DNA from 2 places in the Arthrobacter sp. QXT-31 genome. Region 2 is predicted to be linked to the other one. Evidence: riboswitches for the same ligand, from Rfam matches in the RefSeq annotation. Region 2 holds a riboswitch; the other holds the start of a gene.
The links. A riboswitch is a leader RNA that binds a small molecule or an ion and turns the genes downstream of it on or off. The one in region 2 is predicted to bind cyclic di-AMP.

Region 1: another riboswitch for cyclic di-AMP. It lies ahead of BWQ92_RS19220 (C40 family peptidase); the one in region 2 lies ahead of BWQ92_RS06045 (M23 family metallopeptidase).

Annotation. Positions count from the first base shown of each region.
Region 1 is NZ_CP019304.1:4,223,037-4,229,942, reverse strand. It holds gene BWQ92_RS19235 (TetR/AcrR family transcriptional regulator) at 1-428, opposite strand, end outside; gene BWQ92_RS19230 (hypothetical protein) at 534-794, shown strand; gene BWQ92_RS19225 (DUF2269 domain-containing protein) at 802-1,317, shown strand; cyclic di-AMP (ydaO/yuaA leader) riboswitch at 1,699-1,868, shown strand; gene BWQ92_RS19220 (C40 family peptidase) at 1,872-2,762, shown strand; gene BWQ92_RS19215 (SulP family inorganic anion transporter) at 3,982-6,285, shown strand; gene BWQ92_RS23650 (hypothetical protein) at 6,425-6,598, opposite strand.
Region 2 is NZ_CP019304.1:1,339,727-1,346,632, reverse strand. It holds gene BWQ92_RS06075 (helicase-associated domain-containing protein) at 1-1,712, opposite strand, end outside; gene BWQ92_RS06070 (hypothetical protein) at 1,723-1,956, opposite strand; gene BWQ92_RS06065 (cold-shock protein) at 2,140-2,523, shown strand; gene BWQ92_RS06060 (DUF3027 domain-containing protein) at 2,532-3,182, shown strand; gene serC (phosphoserine transaminase) at 3,368-4,498, opposite strand; gene BWQ92_RS06050 (metal-dependent transcriptional regulator) at 4,844-5,539, shown strand; cyclic di-AMP (ydaO/yuaA leader) riboswitch at 5,688-5,931, shown strand; gene BWQ92_RS06045 (M23 family metallopeptidase) at 5,943-6,770, shown strand.

The DNA of each region.
Region 1 (6,906 bases), 2.2 Mb from region 2:
CCTGCCTCTGCGCCCTCGCGCAGCAGGTCCGTGAGGAATTCGTTGAGGTGCTGCTGGGCGTGGCTCACGTGCTGGCTCTGGTGCAGCCGCGCCGCCTCTGCCCCGCCGTGGCGTGAGCGGGCAATCATGGCGTAGGTCTGCAGCACGGCTTCGAGTTGCCGCTCAGGCTTGTCGGCGCTGTGCCGGACCTGGGCCAGTTGTTCCAAATGGGCCCGGACCTGGCGCTCATGCCAAGCGGACAGAATGGCATCCACATCCGGAAAATACTTGTACAGGGTCGCCCGCCCGATCCCGGCAGACTGGGCGATCTGCGACATCGTCACCGAAGCCAGCCCATGCTCCCCCACCAAAGCAGCTGTGGTGTCCAGGATGGCGGCCCGGACCGCGCTCCGATGGGTCTCGATGGTCTCATTCCAGAGTTTCGGCATTCCTGAATTATACGCTTCGTCGCATCTTGGACACATCGCCGGAGGCGAGACATACTGTCTTATAAGAAGCCGCCGCCACGCAAATGACTGTGCAGGAGAAATGACATGACCAGCGAGCGAAACCGTCCGGACAGCGGCGCCGAACGCGCCAGGGAGACTCTGACCGGCCCGCCCCGCTGGGTCAAGGTCTCCGCGATCGTTGCGGGCATCCTGATCCTTGTCGTCGTTGCCGCCATGCTGCTCACCGGGGGTCAGCACGGCCCCGCCAGACACGGATTCGGCATCGGCGCACGCATCTCACACCCCGCTGCTGCGCAAAGCCAGCCTGACCCGCCCGCGATCCACCGCGACGGCGGCCAGATGTGAGCCTCCGATGATTCTGACATCCGCGACCCGGAAAGTGCTGCTGACCCTGCATGTCATGTCATCAGTGGGCTGGGCCGGAGCGGTTGCAGTCTTCGTCGTCCTCGACATTGCAGTCCTGGCCAGCTCTGACGCCCAGTTGGGACGCGTCCTCTGGTTGGCCCTGCAGGCGGCCGTGTGGTCCCTCCTCGTTCCGCTGGCCTTCGCGTCCCTGCTGACCGGCCTCGTTCTGGCGGTGGGAACCGTCTGGGGACTGTTCCGGCACTACTGGGTGCTCTTCAAGCTCGTCCTCACCCTCATCGCGACGGTTGTGCTGGTGCTGTACGTCCAGACGATCAGCACAGTCGCAGGCATCGCACAAGATCCGGCGATGTCCGGCATGGACTCTCCCTCTGCCCTGCTGCACACCGGCGGGGGCCTAGTGGTGCTGCTTCTGACAACTGTCCTGGCCATCTACAAGCCCCGGGGCATGACCCGGTACGGCCAGCGAAAACGACTGGAGCAGCGCAAGCAGACCGTGTCGTAACAGCCTGCGATTCGGCAGAGCCGATCCTCCCCCGCGGAGGGCCGGTAACCTGCGGCCCTTCGATAATCTGCGATTGACCACCTTGCCTTCCTACGCCCCGCGGGAATCAACAGGTACGGCCGAATGCGCACCAACGACAGCAGCTCCCCTGCCTTCACCGAAACACGAGGCACATTGCCTATGCCGGCTTGCTGGCCCTGACAGTAATGCATGCCTCCGCGACCCCCGCGCTGAAGCCCTTGATGAGGTGAAGTCGCCGAACGACGCGGACCGTTACCTAAATGTGACTTTTCACCGGCATGTGGGGTAGCCTCTATCGGTGCCTTGGTTTAATCGGGGCATTCCCGGGCAGAATGCCGAGCCCTGCCGCTGACCGGGATCCGTTCGCAATTTCCGATGGCGGGGACGGGGGAACCACCTTTTTACCGGCCGTGATCATTCGAGGCCTTGGGGTTAAGTCCAGACGCTCCGTATAACGACGGGGAGATGGACCGGGTGACCTTCCCACCCGAACCCGACAGCTCACCCCGCAGGCATGGGAGAGGCAAAATACCATGTCACGTAAGTCCATTTCGGCGCGCCACCGCGCCACCCCGACGCAGTCCATCGCTTTGCAGGGACTGTCGCATTCCCTGAAGTCCAACGCTGCATCAATTGCCAGGCCCGCCGCTGTCGCGGCCGTAGCATCAGGCCTCGCATTTGGCATCGGCGCCCCGGCACAAGCCGGCACCTACGCACCGGAGGGCTCGGGCAGCACAAGCACTGCATCAACCGCCCAGACCCAGACCGGGCAGGGCCAGGCAGCCGCTGCGTCTGTTGGCGCCACGCACACCGTTGTATCGGGCGATACCCTCGGGGCGATTTCGGCACGCCACGGTGTTGACCTGAACGCAGTCCTGTCAGCGAACGGGCTGTCTATTTCCTCCGTGATCTACCCCGGTGACCAGATTCGGATCCCCGGCGCCGGACAGGCTACCCAAGCGCCCCAGGCACCCCCGGCTGCCCCTCAGGCGACCCCGACGGTGCCCTCAGCACCCAAGCCGGCCGGCATGGGCATCTACACTGCATCCGCATCCATCAAGCCGGCCTCATCGCCCGCACCGGCAGCAGCCGCCTCTACAGCTCCGGCCAGCGGGGTGGGCGCCGCTCTCGTGGCCTCGGCCCGGGCCCAGCTCGGAGCAACCCAGGACTGCACCATCCTTGTGGAGCAAGCCCTGCGGTCCGTCGGCAAGTCGGTGGGCGACCTCGCGCCCCTGCAGTTCCACCAGTACGGGACCCCGGTTTCCACCCCCCAGCCCGGTGACCTGATCATCCGCGCAGGACATGTCGGGATCTACATCGGCGGCGGGCAGGCCATCAGCAGCGGCATGAACGGCGTCAACGAAACTATCGTGCATCCGGCATCCTGGCTCGGAGGATCCACCTTCGTACGGGTAAACGCCTAAGAGCCAAATCGAGATTAAACGGCGGCAGGGGCAACAGCACCTGCCGCCGTCGTGCCCCAAGAGCGGTTTGATCCCTACCGGGTGGTTGACACCTGAGAGACAGTGACCGATTCGCTTGGGCTGACACTTATCTGCCTGCACGTTTTATTGTCTTATTGCCGGAGTCTTAGGACGCCGCCGGCATCAACCCAAATGCCGCCAGACTCGGCAGGGGGGAGGTATCCCCGCCGAACCCAGCGGCTCTGATCGGTCCCGGCTTTCGGCGTCCGCTCAAGACCAGATTGGCTGGCTTCCCTAAGCGACATTCGCGACCCGGCAATGGGTTCCCTAGTCTGGTTCCATGACGGGTCCAAGCAGCGCGCGATGTTCGGCGACGAGTATGCGGAGCAGACGCGTCGATTCCTGCGCCTCGAGTGATCACGGGCATTTCGCCTTCTCCTACGAGCCGGTCAGGGGAAAGGAACCCGAAGTGGTCGATGCAGAGGACATCGTGCCGGCTAGGGGTCCGCACGAAACTGACGTGTGGTTGACCCAATGGCAAGTGGCCGAGGACGGCTTGGACGTCGCACTCGATCAACCCATCGACTGGGCTCGGTGCCGATGAATCAGGACTGGGTGGCGGGCTTGTTCGCGGGCCGTCGAACGGTGCCTTTGCAGCTCGACACCTCCGCCGACGCAGTGCGCAACCTCTCCGACCCTTCGGCTTGGACTCTTCTTTCCGGTCGCGTGGCGCGAATCATCAGATCTCCGTGCGGTACCACCCGTCGGAGGATTCAGCGGAACCTGAAGCGCGGTTGACAGAAGCTGGGGACGCCAAGCAGCACACTGTGATCAGCCTGCAGAAGCCGCGCGCACATCACGGAGAGCTTGTCGGCTGGATAGTCAGAATCCAGGGATAGCGCCCGTACAAGCACTCCCCCACGTCCAGAGATCCGGTGCTTCCTGTGGCCGAAGAGCTGTGATTTCACAAACGGTGAGACTGCGAGATTCTTAATCCCGTTGTCCAAGCACCGTCGCCGACAAATGCGACGGTCTGCCCTGCGTGTCGAGTCGGAGTGCGAGGTCTCCCAACGCGCACTGCCCCCGCGAAAGTTCCCTTAGGTCGCCACATGACGGCCCCTACTCGACGCTTTTGTCACGCTTGTCACATCCTCTTGTCACCGTACATGACATCCTTCCTACGCTAGAGGGGTCAGCGTTCCCGAGCCAAGGAGATTCCGTGCCGCATTCATCTGGTTCCGCCACCGTCCCCAACGACGCCCACAGCCCGCCGGGCCGAAAGCCCCAGAGAATCAAGAAACCAAGTTTCCTCAGCTCCCTCGGCGCGGATCTTCCTGCTTCACTCGTCGTCTTCCTTGTCGCCCTCCCGCTCTCACTGGGCATCGCCGCCGCGTCGGGAGCTCCAGTCATGGCCGGCCTTATCGCGGCAGCCGTCGGAGGCATCGTCGCGGGCAGCTTGGGCGGCTCCGCACTGCAGGTGAGCGGCCCGGCGGCCGGCCTGACCGTCGTCGTTGCCGGTCTGGTGGACGAGTTCGGCTGGCAGGTGACGTGCGCGATCACCGCTGCTGCCGGCGTCATGCAGCTACTTCTGGGGGTCAGCCGCGTAGGGCGGGCCGCGCTGGCAGTGTCGCCGGTGGTGGTCAAGGCCATGCTCGCCGGCATCGGCATCACGATCATCCTTCAGCAGGTGCACGTTCTGCTGGGCGGCAACGCAGCCGGGTCCGCGGTTGAAAATCTCGCTGCCCTTCCAGCGGCCATCACCAACGTGGAGCTGCATTCCGCCCTGCTCGGCCTGGCTGTCGTGGCCTTTCTTCTTGGCTGGAAGTACGTCCCGGGTGCGGTGCGGAAGATTCCGGGCCCGCTTGCTGCCGTCGTCGCGGTCACCGCACTGTCCGTGGCGGTAGCGCCTGGCGTAGAGCGCATCAGCTTCAGCGGTTCCCTGTTCGACGCCCTCGCGCTGCCCAGCCTGCCCGACGGCAACTGGCGCGGTGCTGCAATGGCAGTCATCACGGTCGCGTTGATCGCGAGCATTGAATCGCTGCTGTCCGCTGTGGCCGTGGACAAGATGCACACCGGCCCGCGCACACAGCTCAACCGCGAGCTCGTCGGCCAAGGTGCGGCGAACATGGTCTCCGGCATGCTCGGCGGTCTGCCGGTGACGGGTGTGATCGTCCGCAGCGCCACCAACGTTGAAGCCGGAGCCGCAAGCCGCGCGTCCGCCGTCCTCCACGGCGTCTGGGTCCTGGTGTTCTCCGCCCTGTTCGCCGGCCTCATCCAGCTGATTCCGCTGTCAGTGCTGGCGGGGCTGCTGGTGGTCATCGGCGCAAAGCTCATCAAAGTCGCCGACATCAGGACGAGCTTGCGCACCGGTGACCTCCTCGTCTACATGGTCACCCTGGCCTGCGTCGTGGTCCTTAACCTGCTCGAAGGCGTCATCATTGGCCTCGCGCTCGCTGCCCTGTGCGTTTTGTGGCGCGTGCTCCGGGCACAGATCCACGCACAGGCGCCGTCGGCTGATTCGCTTCCGTGGCGCGTCACCATCGCCGGTTCCTGCAGCTTCTTCGCCCTGCCGCGGCTCAACCGTGTCCTCCATTCCGTGCCCGAAGGCCAGGACGTCGTCGTCGAACTCAACGCCGACTACCTCGATCACGCCTTCCGCGAGGCCCTGCTTGCCTGGCAGACGCAGCACCGGAACACGGGCGGGACCGTGACTCTCGAGGAGCACGGCACCACGGCCTTCCGCGACGCCGCGGACAACACGCCCCAGCGCCAGGACCCCCGCGAATTCCCGCTGCCACCCCGCACATCCTGGCAGCCGTCACCTCTGGACAGCGCCCACCAAGCAGAGGACGACGACGGCGGGCCGCTGCCGCTGCGATCAATCCTCCTGGGCATCGACAAATACCACCGGCGGCACGCCGACAAGGTGCGCCCGCTGGTACAGGATCTCACCGAGGGACAGAATCCGGACACACTGTTCGTCGCCTGCGTCGACTCCCGGGTCAACCCGAACCTTATCACCAGCAGCGGCCCCGGCGACCTGCTGACGCTCCGGAACATCGGCAACGTCGTGTGCAGCGACGGCCACGATGCCTCGATTGATTCGACGCTGTCCTTCGCGGTCAAGGGCCTGTCCGTGGACTCGATCGTGGTCTGCGGCCACTCCAACTGCGGCGCCATGAAGGCCGTGCTGGCTGATTCCCAGGGTGCTTCGAATGCCGCACTGGGAGCGGGCTTCGATGCCTGGTTGGAACACGCCCGGCCGAGCTACCGCGAACTCATGGCCGGTCACCCCGTGGCCGTGGCCGCCGCAGCCGAAGGCTACAGCCACCTCGACCAACTCAGCATGGTCAACGTCGCCGTCCAACTCAAAAAGCTGGAAGAACACCCGGTCACCGGTCCCGCCCTGGCTTCCGGACAGGTACAGGCCACCGGGCTGTTCTACGACATCCGCACGGCCCGCGTTGTCCTGGTGACCCCGGAGGGCATCGAGCAGCTGGACCCGAGCATGGCCGTGCACTAACCGGAGCTCCTCTGCGACCAACTCTGACGCGACCACAGCCCCGACACGCCGCCTGCCCACCGTGTATCGGGGTTAGCGCGCTTTCAACGAAAGTCGTGGGGACAAGCCCAGCCGTATGCTGCCGCTGGATGGTCTGAGGCTACGGGAGGTAGCTGAGGTGCGGATTGCTTAGTGGTGCCACTGCGATGCAGGTCAGCAGCACGGCGGAGAGCCAAAGCATCCAGCTGCGGTCGAACCAGGCACGCCAGGCTGATCTGGATCCTTTGAAGACGAGGACGGGAATGGCGACCAGCTGAGCGAGGGTGATAGCCATTTCGAACTTCCGCCACCCAGGCGTAGGGGGGCAGGACGCCGGCCGCTCTTCGCCATCCCAGGCAATCCCGGGCCAGCCACCGAATTCGGCGATCGGTCGGAGCGTGCCGGTATATGCGCCCCATCCGAGGACCAGGATCATCGCAACCTCTGCCCACGCGAGTACAGTCCTCCTGCCGCTGGCTGGTGCCCACTTGGACAGTCGCACGCTCGTCGCTTCCCCCATGGTCCACTCTAGGTGTGCATTGGGATAGCGCTCCGTTCGAGCGTCCCTTTTGGGGAACCGGGGCACAGTCCACAACCAGCCCA
Region 2 (6,906 bases):
GCGTCGGCCATCTGCAGGAGCTGTTCGGCCAGGTCGGGGGCAAGGTACCCCGGCGCGACGGCGGTCAGGTCGGCCTGCAGGAGCACGTGGTTGAGTGCCGCGGGCAGGTGTTCGCCAAGGAGGTTCATGGCCTGCTCAGGCGCGTCCGCCGCGATGGCGGCACCGAGCTGGCTTAGCGCACCGGACCCGATCAGCCCCAGCAGCTCCGCCTCGGCCAGGACGCCGGCGATCAGCGAACTGAACCGCCGCGCCATGCGGGGCTGTGACCACTCGGCACGCTGCAGGACGGCTTCTGCGTTGAGCACCGGCGCCCCGCCGTCGGGCATCTCGGCCTCCTGCGTCAGCTCCCGGAGGATCTCCAGGATCCGCTTGCGGATGACGGGCGCATCGGACCGCTGTGCCTCCGCGGACAGGGCATTGACGGTGGCCGCAGCGGGGGAACGGTGGTTGGCGGTCCCGGCAGCCTGGCTACTGATGGGCTGCCCAACGAGCGACGGGGCGCGCTCGCTGGCCAGCCAGGCGGTGACGAGCCACAGCCACTGTTCCTGCCGTGACAGCCCGAGCCACTCCAGCTGCGGCGGCTGCACCCAGCAGGAGGTGTCCACGTCCAGCCGGATCAGGCCGGACAGGGCACAGAGCTCCAGCAGCACAGCCGTGGTGTGCTGGTCCACGCCGAGGGCCTCGGAAAGCCGGCGCATTTCACGGATCCCCACGCCTCCGCTGCGCAGGGTGGCCAGCGGCTGGTCCCTGACAGCATGGAGCACCTCGCCCGTGAGGCGCAGCGTCTCGGCGATGGCGCCGAGTGCGGCGTTGCGGCGGAGCGCCGCGGTGGTGACGCCGAGCGTTGGCGTCGGGGGAGTCAGGGTGAAGTTGTCGATGATCGCCCCGCCGCGCAGGGAGATGCCTACGCTGTGCGGAAGTTCGACGTGGGCGGCGTCCAGCGGCACCAGCAGAGCCCGGGCCAGCAGCCAGTCGACAGGCCCGACGTCGTGACCTTCAGTGGTCACTGAAGCCTTCCGCTGGGCCTGGGGTACAGCGCCCATGGCCCAGTTGCTGAACCGCGCCAGCAGCGCCGTCGTTCTTTCCGGGGCGGTGGCGAGGAGCGCATGCAGCGCCTCGGGGGAGGACGTCCAGTGCTGCAGCGCCAATGCTGCATCCATCGGAGTGGTGGCCGCCCGCACGGCCGCGCCGCTGCGGTGCAGCTCCCCGACAAGCTGGACGACGCGCTGGGCGAAGGCAGGCTGCAGCCTGACCAGTTCGGTGTAGCTGCGCCCCAGCCCGGCGGGGTAGATGCCGACGACGTCCTTCAGGCTGCTCACCGGAAGGTAGAAGCGCTGCCGCTGCGCGCCGGGGGCCGCACTGTGCGGCGGCTCCGCCCGCTGGATCAGGGCGAGGTCATGCAGCGACTGCAGGAGCTGTTCGACGGCGGCGACCGTTGAACCTGCGATGGCCTTCTTCAGCACCGCCGCCGATGCGCTGTGCCCGGTGTCCGTGTTGGTGCACAGGTGCAGGGTCTCCAGTACCTGCATCTGCGGGCGGTTTAGGCGTTCCAGGGCGCGCTGCACGCTGACCCGCGCGCTGGCACGGGCCGCCAGGGCCGGGAAGTCCGGAACGCCGGGGGAGATCAGGTCCGGCCGCGCAGCGAACAGAGCCCGCAGCGACTCGTCACTGCGTGCCTCCAGTTCCTTGCTGAGCGCACGAATGAGGGACATCAGTCCAACGTTACCGCCCGCCGGAGGTTCCTGCCCGGCGGCGGGCGGCAACGCCGTCGGCCACCAGCACGAGCATCAGCAGGAACGCTGCCGGAAGACCATAGAGCGCCGTTGACGTGACCCACTGCGGGGCAGCCTGGCCCGCAGCGGCCAGCGCCATGACCACACCCACAGCTGCGAGGGACAAAACTGCAAGGACTGCTGCGGCTGCCGTCAGTGGCCGCCGGATACGCGCGGATGTCATGAACGTAACGCTAACAGCAGCGCGGCGGCGGCGCCTCAAAGCAGGATTAGCCTGCCAATCAGGATAACCTTGAAGGAGCAGACCAACATGGACCAGGCAGTCATACCCTGAACCCGCACATCAGTGCGGATGCGGTGACGGCCGGCCATGTCCCAGAACATCAGAACGAAGAAGGTTGATTAGGTGCCTACCGGCAAGGTCAAGTGGTACGACAAGGACAAGGGTTTCGGATTCCTCGCAGCCGAGGACGGGCAGGAAGTGTTCCTTCCCAAGTCCGCGCTGCCCGCCGGAGTTTCTGAACTGAAGGCCGGCACCCGGGTTGAATTCGGCGTCGCCGACGGACGCAAGGGTGCCCAGGCCCTCGGCCTGCGCGTCCTCGAAAAGACGCCGTCCATCGCCAAGGCCAAGCGGCCCAGCGCACGGGATCTGGCCCCGCTGGTGCAGGACCTCGTGACGGTCCTGGACAACCTGTCGGGGACGCTGTCCTCCGGCAAGTACCCGGACAGCAACAAGGGCAAGGCCATTGCCGCGGCCCTGCGTAAGGTTGCCGACGAGCTGGACGCCTAGGCTCTTCGATGAATCCGGAACCTGAACAGGCCGAATCCAAGGCTGAACCCAAGGCGCCCAAGAGGCGCGCCGGTGTCCCGGTGTGGCGGACGGGGAAGCCCGACGCCGTGCTGGCCGCTGCCGTGGGCACCGCCCGGACCGCCATCGAAGGCATTGCGAAGGCATCCGAAATCGGGGACCACCTCGCTGCCCGCACCGAGGGCGATCGCGTGGTGACGCACCTTTTCGAATCGCGCCTGCCGGGGTATGTCGGCTGGCAGTGGTACGCGGTGCTGACCCGCAACTCGCGTTCCAAAGTGATTACGGTCAACGAGCTGGGCCTGCTGCCGTCCGAAAACTCGATCCTCGCTCCGGAATGGGTGCCGTGGGCCGAACGCGTCCGCCCGGAAGACGCTCAGGAGCAGGAAGCAGACGACCAGGAGCAGGACAGCCAGGAAACCCAGGAGCCGGAAGCACCGGACGCCCAGGATCAGGACAGCCAGGACGAAGGGGCCGCTGAAGGCGCCGCTGCCGCTGCCGCGGCCCGGGAAGCGGTTGCGGATGCAGCTCCGGCGGAGGGCGCCGCTGGTCCTGAAACAGAGCCCGACGGCGGCACGGGGTCTGGTACTGAGACGGCGGCCGAAGGGGAAACAGAGCCCGTCAGCCAGGAGCACGCCTAACCACACCGCCGAATCAACCGGTCTGGATGTGAGAGCGGCCCCCGCGTTCTTCGAACGCGGGGGCCGCTCTCGTTAACTCGCCCAAGCCCTTTAATAGCCAGACAGCGGACGGCGCCGGCCGGGACAGAAGCCCGGACGACGCCGTCGAACGCTGACGCTTCAGCGTCACCGATGATTCAGGCTGGCTACTTCTTTAGCTCGCCCACCACGTAGTCGATGCACTCCAGGAGGGCGGAGACGTCGGACGGCTCGATGGCTACGAAGGTGGCGATGCGCAGCTGGTTGCGTCCCAGCTTCCGGTACGGCTCCGTGTCCACGATGCCGTTGGCGCGGAGCACCTTGGCGATGGCAGCGGCGTCGATCGAGTCATCGAAGTCGATGGTGGCGATCACGTTGGAGCGCTCGGCGGCGTTGGCAACGAACGGCGTGGCGAACTCGGAGGCTTCCGCCCACTTGTAGATGCGTCCGGCCGAGTCGGCAGTCCGTCCGGCGGCGAAGTCCAGGCCGCCGTTTGCGTTGAGCCACTGCACCTGGGCGTCCAGCGTGACCAGCGTGGACAGGGACGGGGTGTTGTACGTCTGGTTGAGCTTGGAGTTGTCGATGGCGGTCTTCAGGTCCAGGAAATCCGGGATCCAGCGCCCGCTGGCCTTGACGCGCTCGGCCCGCTCCAGCGCCGCCGGGGAGAACAGGCCCAGCCACAGCCCGCCGTCGGAGGCGAAGTTCTTCTGGGGCGCGAAGTAGTAGACGTCCGTCTGGGCCACGTCGACGTCCAGCCCGCCGGCAGCGGAGGTTGCGTCCACGAGTACCAGCGCGCCCTCATCAGCGCCGTTCACCCGCTGGACGGGCGCGGCAACGCCGGTTGAGGTCTCATTCTGCGGCCAGGCGTACACGTCGACGCCGGCCTCCGCCTTGGGTGCGGGGCATGTGCCGGGCTCGGACTTGATGATGGTGGATTCCGCAAGGAAAGGTGCCTTGTTCGTGGCTGCGGCAAACTTGGAGCCGAACTCGCCGAAGGACAGGTGCTGAGCCTTCTGCTCCACCAGGCCGAAGCTGGCGACGTCCCAGAAAGCGGTGGAGCCGCCGACGCCGAGGACCACCTCGTAGCCTTCGGGGGCACGGAAGAAGGTGCTGAGGCCTTCGCGGACGGAGCCCACGAGGTTCTTCACCGGCGCCTGGCGATGGGACGTGCCAAGGAGCGTGGTGGCGGCTGCGGAGAGCGCCTGGATCTGCTCCGGCCTGACCTTGGAGGGGCCGGCGCCGAACCGTCCGTCCTTGGGCAGGAGGTTTGCGGGGATAGTGATGCTGGTGTCGCTCACAGTGGCTCCAATTTTCGGCATGGAAGTGCGGTTCGGCTGGGACGGGGCGATGGCCGGCAGGCAACCGTGACCGCCACGAAGACCCTCCTTATTCTGCCCGAAGCGCGGATACCGCGGGAACACGGACCCGTCATAGTCCGGACACTGAGATACTGCCAGGCGAGGCTTCACGAATTATTCGGAGCTATTCAAAATAGGCTAAGCTGGCAGTACGTACGGGCAGACAGCCGGTGCTGCGCCGCCGTCGGAAATAGCGACCGCCGCAGCAGCTTGCCGGCTCCCGGTGCGGTGGGCCCGCGGTACGGTGGGACGGACACAAATACTGTGCTCGAGGAGCTGAGCTGAATGACGGATCTGATCGACACCACGGAGATGTACCTTCGCACCATCCTGGAGCTGGAGGAAGAGAACATCGTGGCGCTTCGGGCACGCATCGCCGAACGTCTCCGCCACTCGGGCCCCACCGTTTCGCAGACCATCGGGAGGATGGAGCGCGACGGCCTCGTCGTCGTCTCCGGCGACCGGCACCTTGAACTGACGGAGGTGGGCCGCAAGCGCGCCACCGAGGTGATGCGGAAGCACCGGCTCGCCGAGCGCCTCCTTGCCGACGTCATTGGCCTGGACTGGGCGTACGTCCACGACGAGGCCTGTCGCTGGGAGCACGTCATGAGTGAACGGGTGGAGCGCAGGATCTACGAGATGCTCGACCACCCCACCGAATCGCCCTACGGGAACCCGATTCCCGGCCTCGCGGCACTGGGCGGGCAGCCGGCCCGTCCGTTCGCCGACGGTGTGGTGAATCTGCTGGACGCCATGACAGGCTACGGCCCGAATTCCAAGGTCACCGTCAGCCGTCTGGCCGAACCCATCCAGGTGGAGCCGGAGCTGCTCCTCCAGCTGGATGAGGGCGGGATCCGTCCCGGCGCAGCCGTGTCGCTTGAACGCGTGGGGGAGTACATCTCCGTCCGCGTGCCGGGCTTCGAAGGTGCCCTTGAGCTGCCTCCGGAAGTTGCTGCCCACGTGTTCGTACACGTCGCCTGATTTCCTCGCGCTACGGGGCTTGAGAGGCTTCCTGTCAGACATCTGCAGGCAGGATGACCTACCACTTTTGCACAGTGAATATAACGGAATTATTACTGTGCCCTTTAATCCCCTATAGTTAAACGGCAACGCCGATGCAAAAGCGTTACCTGATCTGGAGCCGAACCCTGCCAGCAGATCAGTAGCACGAGTCACCCACTGGCAGGGGCGGGGGAACCACAAACGGCTGTATCTACAGCCTTGGGGTGAAGTCCGCAGCAGCAAGTCTTATCCGCAGAAGGAATCCTCCCGGGATACCCCTGTGCCGGATTGGCTTGCCATGGCGGACCGGGTCTACGCACTCTCTGACCCGAATCCGACAGCTAACTTCGCAGGCTATCCAGAGAGGAAGCAGTACTTGTCCATGCAGAATGCCCGGGGCCGCCGCCGCGCGACCGGTCCCGCTCCGGAGCCGCGCCCTGCGGAAGCCATTGCCGCGGACCGTCCCCGGGACGCCCAGCGTGAAGCGCGCCGCAAGCGCCGGGGTGCGTTCCGGCAGGTCACGGATTTCGCCTCGGCCAGTGGAGTTGGGCAGAAAGCCGGCGTAGCCCTCGCGGCCACCGGCCTGCTGCTGACGGTTACTGTCCCTGCCACGAGCCCTGTCCTGGCTGCCGGCGAGCAGCAGTCAGGGGCGTCCGCTTCGGCAGCCGCACCGGCGGCCCAGCCGAAGGTTTCTGCAGAAGCGGCAGCAAAGATCGATTTCAGCCGCACTTCCGTCTCCACCACGGGTGACCCGGACGGAAAGCTCAAGCAGCTCCTCAGCGCCCAGTCCGCCAGCAGCATCAGCCGCTCGGCGTCGCTGGGAAGCCTGGGCGCGCCGCTGTCCACGATGGTCAAGTCCTCGCCGTTCGGTTACCGGGTCAGCCCGATCACCGGCGGCGCCGGCGAGTTCCACCGCGGCCAGGACTTCGCCGCCCAGTGCGGCACGTCCGTGCTGGCCGCGGCCAGCGGCAAGGTTACCTTCGCCGGGTGGCACCCGTACGGCGGCGGCAACCGGGTGGTCATTGACCACGGCAACGGCCTGGAAACCACGTACAACCACCTGTCGTCCTCCAGCGTCCAGGTTGGCCAGAAGGTCACCCGGGGCGAAGTGGTGGCCCTTAGCGGGACCACCGGCGCTTCCACCGGCTGCCACCTCCACTTCGAGGTGATGGTCAACGGTGACGTCGTTGATCCCGCCGGCTGGCTCTGAGCCAAGCCGAGTGAGAACTCTCATTCCTGTGACACGCCGTGACCTGAATGTGACTTTCGCTCTGAACTGCTGTACCGTCTAAACCGCGTCAACTTCGCCGAAGTTGACGCTCTTGAGTGGATTGCCTAACTCTGCC